Linked DNA regions of Syntrophotalea carbinolica DSM 2380. The protein of the gene in region 2 interacts with the protein of the main gene of each other region in a pairwise test. Links are inferred from orthologs where the notes say so. Each region holds a gene or a part of one and is shown on either strand. Other genes may lie near its edges.

What was found.
Region 1: the proteins of PCAR_RS03965 (region 2) and PCAR_RS08655 interact in binary tests that used the Escherichia coli proteins (3 or more experiments, as listed by UniProt). The link is inferred for Syntrophotalea carbinolica DSM 2380 from one-to-one orthologs.
Region 3: the proteins of PCAR_RS03965 (region 2) and priA interact in binary tests that used the Escherichia coli proteins (3 or more experiments, as listed by UniProt). The link is inferred for Syntrophotalea carbinolica DSM 2380 from one-to-one orthologs.

The regions. Positions count from the first base shown.
Region 1 is NC_007498.2:1,811,909-1,817,223, reverse strand. The notes cover bases 1,528-4,315. They hold PCAR_RS08655 (DNA polymerase III subunit chi), read right to left. Parts: upstream 3,236-4,315; coding sequence 2,819-3,235; downstream 1,528-2,818. Other genes in these bases: PCAR_RS08645 (thiamine pyrophosphate-dependent enzyme), read right to left, coding at 3,877-4,315; PCAR_RS08650 (2-oxoacid:acceptor oxidoreductase family protein), read right to left, coding at 3,278-3,823; PCAR_RS08660 (RsmE family RNA methyltransferase), read right to left, coding at 2,083-2,796; PCAR_RS08665 (RNA methyltransferase), read right to left, coding at 1,528-2,030. In the rest of the region: PCAR_RS08670 (class I SAM-dependent RNA methyltransferase), read right to left, coding at 1-1,287; more of PCAR_RS08665, read right to left, coding at 1,296-1,527; more of PCAR_RS08645, read right to left, coding at 4,316-4,635; PCAR_RS08640 (3-methyl-2-oxobutanoate dehydrogenase subunit VorB), read right to left, coding at 4,638-5,315. UniProt on the Escherichia coli protein: Part of the beta sliding clamp loading complex, which hydrolyzes ATP to load the beta clamp onto primed DNA to form the DNA replication pre-initiation complex.
Region 2 is NC_007498.2:774,213-779,446, forward strand. What follows is about bases 1,373-4,079. They hold PCAR_RS03965 (single-stranded DNA-binding protein), read right to left. Parts: upstream 3,110-4,079; coding sequence 2,636-3,109; downstream 1,373-2,635. Other genes in these bases: PCAR_RS03960 (MBL fold metallo-hydrolase RNA specificity domain-containing protein), read right to left, coding at 1,373-2,250; PCAR_RS03970 (lysophospholipid acyltransferase family protein), read left to right, coding at 3,350-4,057; PCAR_RS03975 (ribonuclease J), read left to right, coding at 4,054-4,079. Also shown: PCAR_RS03955 (TIGR00730 family Rossman fold protein), read right to left, coding at 1-720; more of PCAR_RS03960, read right to left, coding at 841-1,372; more of PCAR_RS03975, read left to right, coding at 4,080-5,234. UniProt on the Escherichia coli protein: Plays an important role in DNA replication, recombination and repair. Binds to ssDNA and to an array of partner proteins to recruit them to their sites of action during DNA metabolism. Acts as a sliding platform that migrates on DNA via reptation.
Region 3 is NC_007498.2:902,347-907,837, reverse strand. Bases 1,252-4,215 are described here. They hold priA (replication restart helicase PriA), read right to left. Parts: upstream 3,851-4,215; coding sequence 1,652-3,850; downstream 1,252-1,651. Other genes in these bases: PCAR_RS04590 (metallophosphoesterase), read left to right, coding at 4,006-4,215; PCAR_RS04600 (ornithine cyclodeaminase family protein), read left to right, coding at 1,252-1,639. Outside these bases: PCAR_RS04605 (response regulator), read right to left, coding at 14-379; more of PCAR_RS04600, read left to right, coding at 680-1,251; more of PCAR_RS04590, read left to right, coding at 4,216-4,863; aroF (3-deoxy-7-phosphoheptulonate synthase), read right to left, coding at 4,832-5,491.

The DNA.
Region 1 (5,315 bases), 1.0 Mb from region 2 along the record:
CTCCAGAAAGGTAATGCTTTCGGTATGATGCGTGTGCGGGAACAAGTCGAAGGGGCGTGACCACACCAACCGATAACCGTTGTGCAGCAACGGCAGCAGATCCCGGACGAGTGTTGGGGGATCGCACGAAACATACAGGATTCTTGCAGGACGCACGGTCACCAGTTCGCGGGCCACATCATAGGCGCCACTCCTGGGCGGATCCATAATCACCAGATCGATCGCACCATCCGCACCGTACTCCGTGGCTGCACCGTACGCTTCCCGGGCAAAGAACGAAACATTTTCTATCTCGTTCAAACGGGCATTGAGGCGTGCCATTTCAATACTTTGCAGATAAGCTTCCACCCCTACCACCTCCTGCGCCAGACGCGCAACGGGCAGGCTGAAATTACCCATACCGCAGAAAAGATCCAACACCCTCCCCGGCGGATTGCTGACCAACGTACCGACAACCTCGCGCACCATGGCTCGATTTTGCGGCAGGTTGATCTGGGCGAAACCACCCGGTCCGTACCCAAGTCGCAGTTCCGGAGTATCGACCTCGATCAGCAACTCCACCGGCCCGCACACATGTTGCAGATTATGCTTGCGACCGGTTTGAACAAAAAGCCCCATATTCGCCGACAGGGCACCCGGCTTCAGGTGAGTCACGAAGTCATCCACATCGTTGGCCAGGCAATGAACGACAGCCCTCACCCGCTCCTGGTCATCGACAGCCAGGTCGATCTGCGAAACAAACTGGCTCCAGCGCGTATTTTCGATCCATGACCGCAACAGGTCCTTGGCTTGATTCAGCAGCGGATGAAGAATGGGGCAATGGTCTACCGGTATGACATAATGACTTCCCCGGCGATAAAATCCGACCAGAAAACCTTTTGGCGTATTCAGACACTTAAGCTGCACCCGGCTGCGATAGCCCCATTGCTGGGGTGATGGCACAATCGGCCGGACAAGCTCGGAATCCACGTCGAGCTTGCGCACCAGAAAGTCTCGAAAAATCGTCTCCTTCCAATGACATTGCTCGGCGTATGGCAGATGCAGCCACTGACAACCGCCGCATTGCCCGAAGGCGGGACAAGCCGGTGCGATGCGATGTTCGGACGCCACCAGGACACGCTCCGCCCGAGCTTCGATATAGCGTTTTTTTTGTCGCACAATCCGGCACTGTACGTGGTCGCCGGGCACGGTAAGGGGCACAAAAACCACCTTTCCGGCATAGCGCCCGACACCGCTGCCGCCATAGGCAAGCGACTCAATGTGCAGGTCGTCTATATAATCGGACATATTTGCCATCACTCTTCCCGACGCTGCCCGTTGAGCCAGTCCAGACGACTCCAGAGCCCTCTCAAGATACGCACCTCCCGATCATTGAGCCCGGCCCGGCCGAAAATCCTGCGGAAGCTGCGCAAAATATGATCCGGATTCTGAGGGTCGAGAAAACCGATATCGGTAAGCGTATCCCGCATGTGTCGGTACATGGCTTCCAGGGTAGCTATGGACGATGTCGATTTCCTGCCCGCCGTCTTGCCACATGCTATCGCAGCAACACGCGACGTCTCGTAAAGACAGATCGATACGGACTGGGCCAGATTCATGGAAGGACAGGCATCGTCCGTAGGAATAGTTACAAAGCGCTGACAGAGATCGAGTTCCGAAGTCTCCAGCCCTTTGTCCTCCCGCCCAAAAACCCAAGCTACCCTGCCACCCTGGGTAGCGGGGATGAATTCCCGGGCAGCATCGTCCGGATGCAGAAAATCCTCGCGATATTTACCAAACCGTCGCGTTGTGCCATACGCAAGATTACAATCCGCCAGCGCAGAGGGCAAATCGGGAAACAGACGCGCCCCTTCCAAAATCCCCGACGCCTTGACCGCCATACGCCGGGCATCATCGCACAAATGATCCGCCACAGGGTTTACCAGACGCAAATCGGAAAACCCGAAATTCATCATGGCCCGACAAACGGAACCTATATTAAGCGGCCCCTGGGGTTCAACGAGAACCACACAGATATGAGCGAAATTCATAATGACCTCATTTCCCCTGTTACCCTATTGCATGACCTATCTTCCGCCACCGTCAGTCGAGACCGCCCAACATAAACTGCACGAGGGCTGCTCCGGCGATGGCGGCAGTTTCCGTACGGAGAATCCGTGGGCCGAGGCTTACCGTCAGAATCCCGGCGTCGGAAGCCTGTTGTGCTTCATGCCGGGCAAAGCCTCCTTCGGGCCCTATTATTATCGAAGCGCTGCTGATATCTTTCGACGTAAAAGCGTCATGCAGCCTCGCCTGCGCATCCCCCTCGTAAAGCATGAGGTTAAGATCCCACATACTCACTTCTTCGAGAACCTGATCGAAGCTCATGACAGGACCAAGCTCGGGGATATCCCCCCTGCGGCACTGTTTGGCCGCACGCAGGACGACTTCGGGCCAGCGATGAGATTTACGCTGCCCGGCATCCCTTTCTGCAAGCGTTGTGGAATGCGAACATACGAACGGCACTATGCGTTGGACACCCAATTCCACACTTTTTTGCAAAATCAGCTCGAAACGCTCTTTTTCCGGCAGTGCCTGATAAAGTGTCAGCGACTTTGACGGAACACATGTCGATACAAGCGGCTGAAACGGCACGACCTTGTTTGAATCGACGAGTCGCGCCCTGAAACAGATACCCTGGCTATCGACAACCGTCACAATAGCCCCGGGACGAATCGACCAATACGACAAAGCCCTGACCGCATCGGGCGGCAGGGCCATTTCCTTTTCAACGACGGCAGGGCAATCGAGCCGCACAACGCTCCGAGCCCCTCCCTTGTTAACGCATGGCAACCTCAAAACCGGTCTCCCGAAAATGCGCATACCGCTTCCTCGCGGCAACCTTAAGCTGCGGCTCGTAAAGCTCCGCAAAATCAATAACCAGATCGAACTGGCGGATAAAATCCAAGGAACAGGGCTTGCCCATAATGAGCACCCCGGCATTGTTCGGATTGCGTTCTTCTACCTCAATAATGACCGGTTCGTCAAGACAATCCACAGCCCCATTATCGTAAACATGCGGAATAAAGGCTCCCTTCTTCCAGGTCCACATGAACCGGTCGAGGGTCACCCCCTGATTATCGTCGCAAACCATGACCAACACCCGTTGCCCCTGAGTGAAAAAATGCTCGGCCAATTCACACAGGTGTTTTGCTTTTTCGGGGCGTTTAATTTTAACGAACTCAACCCGCGTCATGCGTCTAACACCCTATCTTCCTGTAAAAACGGAGCGCAGCCCCTATGCCTTGCGGGCAAAATCGGCGCCACAATCCAGAGCCTGGTTGTTGGCCGGGATAAATCGCTTGTTGCGTTCAGGTAGTATCTTGTCGAGCCCCGATTTTAAACTATCCAGACTTACGACGCCGGTCAGCTCTGCATAAGCGCCCATCACAATCATATTAACGAGGCGCGCGTTGCCGACTTCCGCTGCCAATTCATTGGCCGGAACGCCAAGCAACCGCAGATCGGAGCGATGCTGAGGCACCTGTTCGACGAGAGAGGAGTTATAGATGCACAGACCGCCCGATGCGATACCCTCAAAATACTTATCCATAGCGAGTTGATTGAACAACAAGGCCGTCCCCGGATGGCCGATAACGGGAGAGCCTATTTCTTCCCCGGAGACAATCACGGTACAGGTGGCCGCCCCGCCGCGTTTTTCAGGGCCATAGGCAGGAAAATAGGTCGCATTCTTGTCCTCAAGAATGGCAGCACACGCCAACAGGTTGCCGACAAGCAAAATACCTTGCCCGCCGTACCCGGCCATAAAAACATTATCGCTCATTACGTCAAGTCCATTTCGCAAGCAGTTTCAGGCTTAGGAACAACACTACCGCCCTACCCTTTGGTCGTGATGTCCTTATAAACGCCAAGCGGGAAAAAATCCATCATCTCGTTACCGACCCGGGCATTAGCATCGATGGGCGACATTCCCCAGTTGGTCGGACAGGCGCCCAGAACCTCGACAAAAGCAAAGCCCTGTTTTTTTACCTGCATTTCAAAAGCCTTGAGAATCGTTCGACCGGCCTCAATGGCACGTTTCGGCGTATCCACCGCCACCCGCGCTGAAAAACCGGTACCGTCAAGCATGGCGAGCAATTCGGCCACACGGATCGGATGCCCCTCTTTCGCAACATCGCGACCATAGGGGGAGGTCGTCGTAACCTGCCCCGGCAATGTGGTCGGAGCCATCTGCCCGCCGGTCATGCCGTATGTCGTATTGTTCAGAAAGATAACGGTAATCGGCTCCCCGCGATTGGCTGCGTGAATGATTTCCGCGGTTCCGATCGCGGCCAGATCCCCGTCCCCCTGATAGGTGAAAACCACATTGTCCGGGTGAACGCGCTTCACGCCGGTAGCAACGGCCGGAGCACGTCCGTGAGGGGCCTCGACGACATCGATATCGAAATAGTCGTACAGCAGAACGCTGCACCCGACGGAGCCGATGCCTACCGTTTGCTGTTGCACATCGAGCAGGTCGATAGCTTCCGCCACCAGGCGATGCACCGTACCATGATGACACCCGGCACAATAATGAGTGGGAACTTCCTTCAATGCCGAGGGACGCTGGAAAACCGTCTGAACGTTAGAATCCATGATCAGTCCTTATAGTGCTTACAGATCTGTTCGAAGATTTCTTCAGGATTAGGCAGAGAACCGGTGCCCCCTGGCCGTCCGTAAAAACGTATATCCGCACCGGGATGGGCGGATAGCCGAACGTCTTCGACCATCTGACCGTTATTCAACTCCACACACAGTACCTTGGGCGTCTCGGCCGTTGCCTTGCGATAAATTTCGGCCGGGAAAGGATAGAGCGTGATCGGCCGGATCAGGCCGACTTTAAGTCCTTCCCTGCGCGCCATGGCGATAGCTGTCTTGACGATGCGCGCTGCCCCGCCGAATGCCGTCAGAATCAATTCGGCATCCTCCAGGCCGGTGGCTTCAAAACGGATTTCCCGCTCTTTCAGCCGTTCATATTTAGCATGCAGATGCCAGTTATGCGCCTCCAATTCACCATCGCCAAGGTACAGAGACTTTACAGCGTTGCTGCGGATTCGGCCTCTCTTGCCGGTAACAGCCCAGTCTTTAGCCGGAAGATCCTCGGGAGCCCGGTAGGAATTGGGCACCAACGCTTCTTTCATCTGCCCCAGCATGGCATCGCCGAGAATCATGGCGGGGATACGATACCGGTCGGAAAGATCGAAAGCCAGCATGGTCAAATCGTAAAGCTCCTGAACCGAGTGAGGCGCCAGCACTATCAGATGGTATCCCCCGTG
Region 2 (5,234 bases):
TTTGATTTTTTTTGTCTGAATCAGGGTCAGTGTTTCAAATAACTCATCGAGCGTGCCGTAACCTCCGGGAAATGCGACAAGGGCCTTTGCCCGCATGAGGAAATGCATTTTGCGAATGGCAAAATAGTGGAACTGAAAGCAGAGCTCAGGGGTGATATAGGGATTGGGTTCCTGCTCCATCGGCAGAACGATGTTGAGGCCGATATTCTCGGCACCGACATCGTAGGCACCGCGATTGGCCGCTTCCATGATTCCCGCGCCACCGCCCGTAATGACGATCAGCTCGCAGCCGATTTGACTTTGGCACTCCTTGGACAGAAGTGCGGTAAAGCGACGAGCCTCCTCATAGTATCGAGCATTCTCGCAGGCCCGTTCAGCTGCAGCAAGTTCGGTTAACAGCTCCTCTTCATCCGGTGCAGCCGCTAATGCCTTGCGCACCCTTTTCAGGCGTTCTTCAGCTTTTTCCGGATCCATGGTTCTGGCGCTGCCAAACACCACCACAGTACTGTCGATGCCAACATCCTGTTGAATCAGTTCTGGCTTTAAAAGTTCAAGCTGAAGGCGAACCGGGCGCAACTCATCGCGCAGCAGGAAATCATCGTCGTGATAGGCCAGCAGGTAGGACGGCGATTCTGTTTGCGGCGAAGGCACGCAGAGTTTGGCCGCTTCAGCATCTTCGGCGGCATTTGGGAAAGGCCGTTGTTTGCTATGGTTCGGCATCTGTCTATTTTCTCCTTGCTGACAGGCAATAACCTGGTATTTCCGTTGTAGTATCTGAACACCGAAAGCTCCGGAAGTGTCTCAAGATCTGTATCAATTGTTTTAGGTTGCCGCTTCAGTTCATACGTTGAATGATTGCAGGGGCTCCGGAATTACCACGTTGTCGAGGGCCAGCTCTGTTTGGAGGGCCTGCCGCAGACTACTGGAAGCGTCCTCTTCGCCATGAACTATGAACGTGTGCTCCGGCTTCTTTTCCATAACCCGCACAAATTCCAGGAGCCCGTCCCGGTCAGCGTGGCCAGAGAAGCCGGTAAAAATTTCCACGTTGGCTTTCACCTGGTATTCCTCACCGTAAATACCAACGGACGGCTTCTTTTCTACAATATATCGGCCTAGAGTATTCGGTGCCTGCCAACCGGTCAGGAGGATGGTGTTTCGGGAGTTCCCGATACGGTTTCGAAGATGATGGAGGATGCGCCCCCCCTCCAGCATGCCACTGGCGCTAATAATTATCGCTGGGATTTTGAGGCTGTTGAGAGCTTTGGACTCCTCCACCGTTTTGGTGTATTGGAGACGCCCGAAACCAAAGGGGTTTTTATCTTCGTCCGTTAGCAGAAATTCCCGGATCTCGGCATCGAAATCCTCCAGATGAAGGCGGAAGATGTCGGTGACCCGGGTTGCTAATGGGCTGTCGACGAAGATCGGCAGGTCGGGAATCCGCCCAGCGTTGTGGAGTTTGTGCAAAGCGTAGACGAGTTGTTGAGTCCGACCGACGGCAAAGGCCGGGATCAAAAGCGAGCCACCACGAGTGACGGTCTCATTGACGATGCGTTCCAGCTCCTCTTCAGACTCAAGATAAGGAGGATGCAGTCGGTTGCCGTAGGTGCTCTCCATGATGAGAATATCGGCACCGTCGCCGATCGGCACGGGATCGCGGATGATGGGGATCCCCGGTCTTCCTATATCGCCGCTGAACACGAGCCGTCGGTTTCGGCCGGTTTCTTGATCGTCGATGTCGAGGATTACGTGAGCGCTGCCCAGCATATGTCCGGCATCAACAAAAGTGACATAGACACCGGGAAAGAGACGGTGCCGCCGCTCGTAGCCGATACCTACAAACTGTTTCATGGCCTTAGTTACGTCTGCTCTGGTGTAGAGAGGTTCGAAAAGACGCTGGCCCTTTTTTTTGCGCCGGCGGTTGACAAACTCTACATCTTTCTCCTGGATAAATGCACTGTCCATAAGCATGACTTCGCATAGGTCTCGTGTTGCCGCGGTGCAGAAGATTTCGCCAGCAAAGCCGTTCTTAACGAAACAGGGGATGCGTCCGGAATGATCGATGTGTGCGTGGGAGAGAACCAGGCAATCGATCTCTTTGCCTTGGCAAAATTCGCTGCGATTTCGTTCGAACGATTCCTTTCTCTTGCCCTGAAACAAGCCGCAGTCGAGCAAGATTTTTTTGCCATTGACTTCCAGTAAATGCTGGGAGCCGGTGACCGTCTGAACGGCGCCGTGAAAGGTGATTTTCATTTTTCCCCTCTATCAGAAACACTGCAGAGCGTTTCACAAATCTTTTCTTTATCAATAACAATGATCTGAACTTTCTGCCAAATTTTATCATTGTCTAGTAAGTTGTCTAATCAGGGCTCATCCTTTTAAACTTTCACAGGAAAGTAAGTGAGCGAGTGAAAAGATAGAAGAGTAACCGGTGTCAGCCTCCTTGAGAATGGCAACGATCTGCGTTTCCGTGAATCGTGATTTTTTCATAAGAGCCTACTGGTCGTAGTGTGCCAGAAAGTTCTGCTTTTGCCATGTCTGTCATTTGGGGAAGCTTAGGTTTCCATTTTGACAAAAGAAAAAGGCTGCAAGATCAATGTCTTGCAGCCTTTGTTTACATTTTTTGTAGGCACCTATCCTAAAACGGAATATCGTCGTCCGGATTGAACGGGGGCTCTTCGTACTGATTTTGCTGGGGTTGGTTGTTGCTTGCCGGGCGTTCCTGGCGTTCCGGATGCGGTTCGCGACGTTGATAGCCGCCACCTCCACCGCTGTTGTCGTCGCCGGGACGACCGAGCATCTGCATCTGGTCGGCGACGATTTCGGTGATGTAGCGCCGGTTGCCGTCGCGATCCTCGTAGGAGCGGGTCTGGATTTTGCCCTCGATATAAACCTGCCGGCCTTTGCTCAGATATTTGCCGCAGATTTCGGCCAGTTGCCGCCACGCAACGATATTGTGCCACTCGGTTTTTTCCTGGCTGTTGCCGTCGCGATCCTTGTAACGCTCTGTTGTCGCCAGCGAAAAGTTGGCAACGGCAGTGCCGGACGCCGTGTAGCGCAGTTCGGGATCTTTGCCGAGATTGCCGACCAGAATGACTTTGTTAACCGACATGAGCTATAGCCTCCATGAGTATTTGTTTATCTTTGTGTTCTGTTCACGCGAGTCTAACGGAAATACGTGGGGGTGTAAAGGACTCTTTGCCCCGTTTTATCCATGGTGCGACGCCGTAAAAACGTCCATGGCCTATGATTCCATCCCTGCCGGTCGCGTACACGGCTGAAAAGGTTTGACTCTCCTCGGGCAGGTTTCGTAAACTGGCGCGATATATATAAAATATAGGGAGTTTATTTTATGCTGCGTACCTTGTTTTATGCCGTTACCTTTGTGCCCTGGACTCTGCTCGTTATCTTGACAGGGTTGCCGTTTTCCTACGTTCACAAGAACTTCCTGCATAGCTATGCCACCTTTTGGGCCAAGGTAAGCCTGCGGTTGGCCGGTGTGCGGTTGGTGGTGGAAGGCCGGGAGAATCTGCCAGCGGAGGGCGCCGTGGTGTTTATGCCCAATCACCAGAGCAACTTCGACATTCTGGCTCTGTTTGCGGCGTTGTCGAGGCAGTTTCGCTGGTTGGCCAAGGAAGAGTTGTTTCACATTCCGCTGTTCGGGTTGACCATGCGGCGCGCCGGCTATATTCCGGTTGACCGCTCCAATCGCAAAAAGAGTGTGGAGAGTATGCGCCACGCCATCGAGCGCATTTCCGACGGAACCTCGGTAGTGATTTTCCCCGAGGGTACGCGCTCGCCGGATGGGCACTTAAAGGAATTCAAGGCCGGCAGCTTTACCCTGGCCATTCAGGCGCAGGTGCCTATCGTTCCCATTGCCATCACCGGCAGTCGCGATGTCATGCCGAAGCACAGTCGCTGGATTCGCGGCGGCCGCGTAACCGTAACCATCATGCCGCCTGTATCGACCGCAGACCGGGCGGTCAAGGAACGTAACGAGCTGATGCAGGAAGTTCGCGGCCCTATTGAGGCGCTGGTGGAAAAGGCCCTGCAATCATGACCGAGGCGTTTGCCGCGACATGGCAACCTTTGCCGCCCGAGGCGGTGCGGATTCTGCCGCTGGGAGGCCTGGGAGAAATCGGTCTCAACATGATGGTGGTGGAATACCGGGACGAGTTGCTGATTATCGACTGCGGCCTGATGTTTCCCGAACCGCACATGCCCGGTATCGATCTGGTGATCCCGGATATCAGCTGCCTGGAGGATCACACCCACCGCATTCGCGGCCTGGTGCTCACGCACGGCCATGAAGATCACATCGGTGCGGTGCCGTTTTTGCTCCGTAAGCTCGGCTTCCCGACGGTGTACGGTTCGCCTTTGACGCTTGGTCTGTTGCGCCACAGGCTGGCGGAACATGATCTTCTCGGGCTGGCCGAGCTTGTCGAGGTGGCACCCCGGCAGGCCCTTGAGCTGGGCGCCTTTCATGTCGAGCTGTTTCGCGTCACCCACTCCATCGTCGATGGCCTCGGTCTGGCTATTCGTACCCATATGGGCTGGATTGTTCACACCGGTGATTTCAAGTTGGATCAGACCCCTGTCGACAATCAGCCGACCGATCTGGTACGGCTGGCTGCCTACGGCGAAGAAGGGGTACTGCTGCTGCTGTCCGATTCCACCAATGTGGAAAAAAAAGGATTTACCCTCTCGGAGCGGGAAGTGGCGACGGCGTTTGGCGAGATTATGCCGCAAGCCAGGGGCCTGGTGGTGGTGGCCACCTTTTCGTCCAACATCCATCGGATTCAGCAGGTGGTACAGGCGGCCGTCGCGTGTGGACGCAAAGTCGTCATCACCGGCCGCAGCATGGAAGCCAATACCCGCATTGCCCGGGAGTTGGGGTATCTGAAGATTCCCGACGATGTGTTGATCGATGTCAGGCAGGCCCGGGATCTGCCGCGTCACCGCGTCGCCATGTTGACGACCGGTAGTCAGGGTGAGCCGCAGAGTTGTCTGGTGCGCATGTCCAGAGATGAGTTCAAGCAGCTGCCCCTGGAAAAGGGGGACACGGTCATCCTTTCTTCCAAGTTTATTCCCGGCAACGAAAAGGCCATCAACCGGCTGATCAATCATCTGTACCGCCGCGGCTCTGAAGTGTTCTATGAAACCACCAGCGAAGTGCACGTGTCGGGACACGCCAGTCAGGGGGAACTGAAAATGGTTCTGTCGCTGGTGCGGCCCGA
Region 3 (5,491 bases), 130 kb from region 2 along the record:
GGAAACCTACTCATCAAGCAATCAGCTTTCCTACCTGCCCCCGTAAATCATCCAGGCGAAACGGTTTGGACAAATACCCGTCCACGTTCATTTCAACCGCGCGGCCGCGCTCGGACTGCTGATCCTTGGCTGTCAGGATCAGAACCGGGCAATCCGGGATGGCAGGATCGCTGCGCAGCTTCTGTACCGTTTCGAACCCATCCATGCCACCGGGCATCATAATATCCATGATGACCAGGTCCGGCGATTCACGCCTGGCGAACTCAAGGGCCTGCTCGCCGCTTTCGGCAAGGATGATCTTACGATCGGAAGCTCCCAGACTGACCTGCAATAACGCTCGAATAGTCGGCTGGTCATCAACGACTAGAATTTTTTTCACCTTTTTTATCCGCCTCTATTCCCCGGAATCACTCATACAAAAGTATACAAAAGTGTTGGCATCAGCCTGGAATCCGATAACTATAAAGCAACTTTCTGGCAGGGGCAAGGCAATCTTAACCTGAATAGTCTTACTTTGCCCCATGCTTCACCATGGCTGCCCTCCGCGCTGCGGCAACATACCCAAGGTTTGGGCTTGGAAGACAACCCTAAACCCCCTATAATTTGTGCATCGGGATCGCATCCACCCCAACGCACCCTCATGATCACCCAACGCAACTCTTGCCAAAGGAGAGGCCCGATGGCCCTGTTTCTAAACGAGCACGACGTCCGGCAAATAGCGAACATGCCACTGGCGCTGCAAGCCGTGGAAGAGGCCCTGCGCCAGCACGCCCTTGGCCGGGCGGTCAACATCCCCAGGGAGCGCACCCGTGTCCAGAAGGGTGCACTGCACATTTTGCAGGGAGCGGTCGACAGCCTGGACGTCATCGGCTTCAAAGCCTATACGTCAACCCGCGAGGGGAATCGCTTTTTGGTGCATCTTTACCATGCGACGTCCGGACGGCTGGAAGCCATTATCGAAGCCAATTTTATGGGGATGCTGCGCACCGGTGCAGCCAGCGGCATCGCCAGTCGTTACTTGAGCCGGCCGGACGCCAGCGTTGTAGGATTGTTCGGTGCCGGCTGGCAGGCGCGCGGTCAACTGGCGGCCCTTTGCGCGGTACGGCCGATTCGACAGGCCAAGGTCTTTGCCCGCGACCGTCAACGCCTGGAAGCGTTCTGCCGGGAACAGGCCCGTCAGCTCAACATCGAGGTGTTGCCGGCGCAGGATCCGGAGCAGGTAGTCCGGGACAGCGACATTGTCACCACCGTCACAACGTCCGCAACGCCACTATTCGACAGCGAGTGGCTGACTCCCGGCTGTCACATCAACGCCGTCGGCAGCAACGCTCTGATTCGGGCCGAAATCGACGAAAAAACCATCCGCCGTTGCGATCCGGTGGTGGTCGACGCCAAAGATGTGGCTGCCCGCGAATGCGGGGATCTGCTGCCTTTGCTGGAAAAGGGTCGTATCCGCTGGTCGCAGATCCAGGAACTGGGCGACATCATTATCGACCGGCTGCCCGGCCGCACCAGCCCGACCCAGATCAGCCTGTTTGAATCGCACGGCATGGCTATCCAGGATCTTATGCTGGCGGCCTACGTGCTGCAACAGGCTAAAAAACAGGGACTGGGTATGGATTTGCCGTTCGGCGATTAAAACACTGTCGGCTCACAGCATATCCAGCGGGTCGACGTCGACGGTCATGGTCACCTTGCCGGGCAAAGCCCGTCGCAGTACGGGCATGCGGGTCAGGAGGTGGCGCAAAGGTGGGCGCGTCGAGGCCTTAAGCAACAGCTGGTAGCGGCTTTTGCCCCGCAAGCGGGCCAAAGGACAAGGTGCCGGGCCGAGAACCTCGATGCCGAGGTCCATCGCCGGGCCCAGAAGTTCCGCCACCAGAGCTTCTGCCGCGGCCTCGACCTGCTCACGCACGGCACCGGAAAGAACGCAATTGACCAGAAAACCGAAAGGCGGGTACCCCAACTCCTGCCGCAACGCCAGCTCCTCCCGGGCAAAACCGACATAATCGTGCCGCACGCAGCAGTCCAGGGCAAAGTGTTCATGGGCATAGGTCTGTACAAACACGCGTCCCGGACGCTCGCCCCGCCCCGCTCTTCCGGCAACCTGGGTCAGCAGCGTGAAAGCGCGCTCCGCGGCGCGAAAATCGGGCAGATTCAACAGATTATCGGCTTGCACCACCCCCACCAGCGTCACCCCCGGAAAATCGAGCCCCTTGGCCACCATTTGGGTGCCCACCAGCACATCTATAGCGCGTTTCTCCATAGCCGCCACCAGCGACTGGTGGGCACCTTTGCGTCCGGTGGTATCCCGATCCATCCGCGCGATGCGCGCCGTCGGCAACAACTCCTGCAATTCCTGCTCGAGCTTTTCGGTTCCGGCCCCCTCCGGCAGCAGATCCGCCCCCTGGCAGGCCGGGCATTGATCGGGGGGAGGCTGGCGGAAATCGCAATAGTTGCACCGCAACTCCTTTTGCCCCAGGTAAAAAGTCAGGGTGATATCGCAATGCGGACAGCGCAAGGCCTCACCGCAATCGGCACAGAGCAGATACGGCGCAAAACCACGGCGATTAAGCAACAACAGGGATTGTTCGCCGCGTTCCAGATTGGCGACCAAGGCATCCTTCAAGGCCTGGGCCAGGATCCCCTCGGGACGATCCTGGGTCAGGTCGATCAATTCCACCTCCGGCATGGGGCGACTCATAACCCGCTGCGGCAGCTCCAGGTAAGCGATTTTCCCCTGGCAGGCACGGTGGTAGGTCGTCAAGGCCGGCGTCGCACTGCCCAGCAACACCAGCGCCTGCTCCATCTGCCCCCGCATCAAAGCCAGGTCGCGGGCATGATAGCGGAACCCGTCGCCTTGCTTGTAGCTCGATTCGTGCTCCTCGTCGACAATGACCATGCCCAACCGCTGCAGGGGAGCGAAAACCGCCGAACGGGCACCGATGACAATGTCGACCTCACCGCGCGCCACACTACGCCAGGCATCAAAACGCTCCCCCAGAGACAAACCCGAGTGCAGCACCGCCAGCGAGGCACGTCCGCCGGCAAACCGGGCGCGAAAACGGCTGACCAGTTGCGGTGTCAACGCGATTTCGGGTACCAGCACCAGAGCTTGACGCCCGGAGCGCAACACCTGCTCGATGGCTTGCAGATACACTTCGGTCTTGCCGCTACCGGTGACGCCATGCAGCAACATGGGCTGAAAACCACCTTGTTGCAGAGCGGCATCGATGGAGGCAAAAACCTCGGCCTGCCGGTCCGTCATATCAACAGAGGTGTCTGCCGCAAGGGTCATATCCGAAAAAGGATCGCGCAGACGCTCCCTCTGCCCCTCGAGCACAAACCCTTGATCCACAAGCGCCCGCAGACTCGATTGACAATTGGGAAACACGGTCAGCAATTCGCTGCGGGCGACACAATCGACCCCTCTCAGATAGTCCAGCAGCTCTCGCTGCCGTGGCCCGCGCGGCATGCCGACCATCTCGGATGCCTGATAGATACGTTCGGTAAGAGCTTTCACCTCATGGTTGCCGCCCGACAACCCCGCCGGCAAGGCGGTACGGATGACTTCTCCCAAAGGGTACTGATAATACGCCGCCGCGCGGCGGAAAAAATCGACCATCGCCGGCGGGAAAGCAGGCTCGGAACCGAGCAGTTCAATCACCGGCTTCAGACCGTCCACCGCGCCCGTTTGCACATCGAGCACATACCCCGTTGCGGTACGCCGGCCCAGGGGCACCCGTACGCGCATGCCGCACCGCGCGTTCGAAACAAGAGCTTCCGGCACCAGATAGGAAAGAGTGCGGTCCAAAGGAGCCGCCACAGCCACCTCGGCAACCAGACCACTCATGCGGCATCGCCCCCAGGCAGATAAAGATATGCTATCGTCATTACAAACAACCTCTGATCGGGCCTTCGATAAGGCAGGTGACCGGTTGCCCCCACCGTTCATATTGTGGTACACGTTTTCAACGGCATTGCAGCCGTCCTGATCCAGGTTAATTTATGTCTGCTGTCAAACCAACCATCAAATCCCTGTCCCGTCGTCGTTTTTTGATCGGCGGAGCCGTCATGCTGGGTGGCCTGCTGACCGCCGATATCACGCTGCGCCAACCCCGGGATTTAAGCATGGAAGAATACATCCTGCGGCTCGCCAAAATCCCCCAGGGCAAGGAATTGCGCCTGGTTCAACTGTCGGATCTGCACCTACGCACCTCGCGTGGGTATTTTGAACGGGTTGCCCGGACCGTCAGTACAATGCGCCCGGATATCATTCTGCTTACCGGAGATTATCTCGAACAGAGTCGCAATCTGGCAGGGGTTTTGAAATTCTTGCAACAGCTGCACGCCCCGGCAGGGATTTTTGCCGTGCAGGGCAACTGGGAGTACTGGGCACGGCTGGAAGGAGAGAATCTGCGCCGCCAGTTCAGCCGGGCGGATGTAACGCTGCTGATCAACGAACGTCGCGACGTACGGATCCATGGCCTGCCCCTGTCCATCCTGGGCCTCGACTATCCGTCCCCCGCCGACCAGGTCGCCCGGCTCGTCAAAGAAGCCTCTCCGAAGCGCCTTAACGTCATGTTGTCCCATGTCCCGGCTTTCAACCACCAGTTGCTCGACAAGCACGTCGACCTGGTGCTGGCCGGGCACACGCACGGCGGACAAGTGCGGCTGCCACTGCTGCCGCCGTTCTATCTGCCCCGTTATTCCGGATCCTTCGTAGCCGGATTCTACAAAGCGGGATGGGCCGGGGTACCCCTTTACGTCAACCGCGGACTGGGCACCAGCATGCTACCGATTCGTTTCCTGTGCCCACCGGAAATAACCCTGTTCAGACTTGTGTCTCAAAAGCAGGATCGTTGAGTTTCGCAAAGCAATCCTGCAAAAACCTCAACTCTTTCATCAGCAGTGCAAAACCCTGCCCGTCGAGACTCTGTGCGCCATCGCAAAGCGCCTTGTCCGGTGACGGATGCACCTCAATCATCAATCCATGCGCCCCCGCCGCCAAAGCCGCCCGCGCCATGATCGGCACCAGCGGACGCCGACCGGTAGCGTGACTCGGATCGACGATGATCGGCAGGTGGCTCAAGGCTTTGACCAGCGGAACGACCGACAGATCCAAGGTATTGCGGGTTGCCGTTTCAAAGGTGCGGATCCCGCGTTCGCACAGAACGACCTGATCGTTACCTTCGGCCACGATATATTCGGCCGCGGCCAGAAATTCCTCGATGGTCGCACTCATCCCCCGTTTGAGAAGAATCGGACAACGCAGACGCCCCACTTCCTTAAGCAAATCGAAATTCTGCATGTTGCGGGCACCGATCTGCAACATATCGGCGTAACGGCACGCCACTTCAAGCTGTTCGATACGCATCACTTCGGTAACCACCGGCAGTTCGACTTCGCGACCGGCCGCGTGCAATATCTTGAGCCCCTCAACCCCCAACCCCTGGAACGAATGAGGTCCGGTACGAGGTTTAAAGGCTCCGCC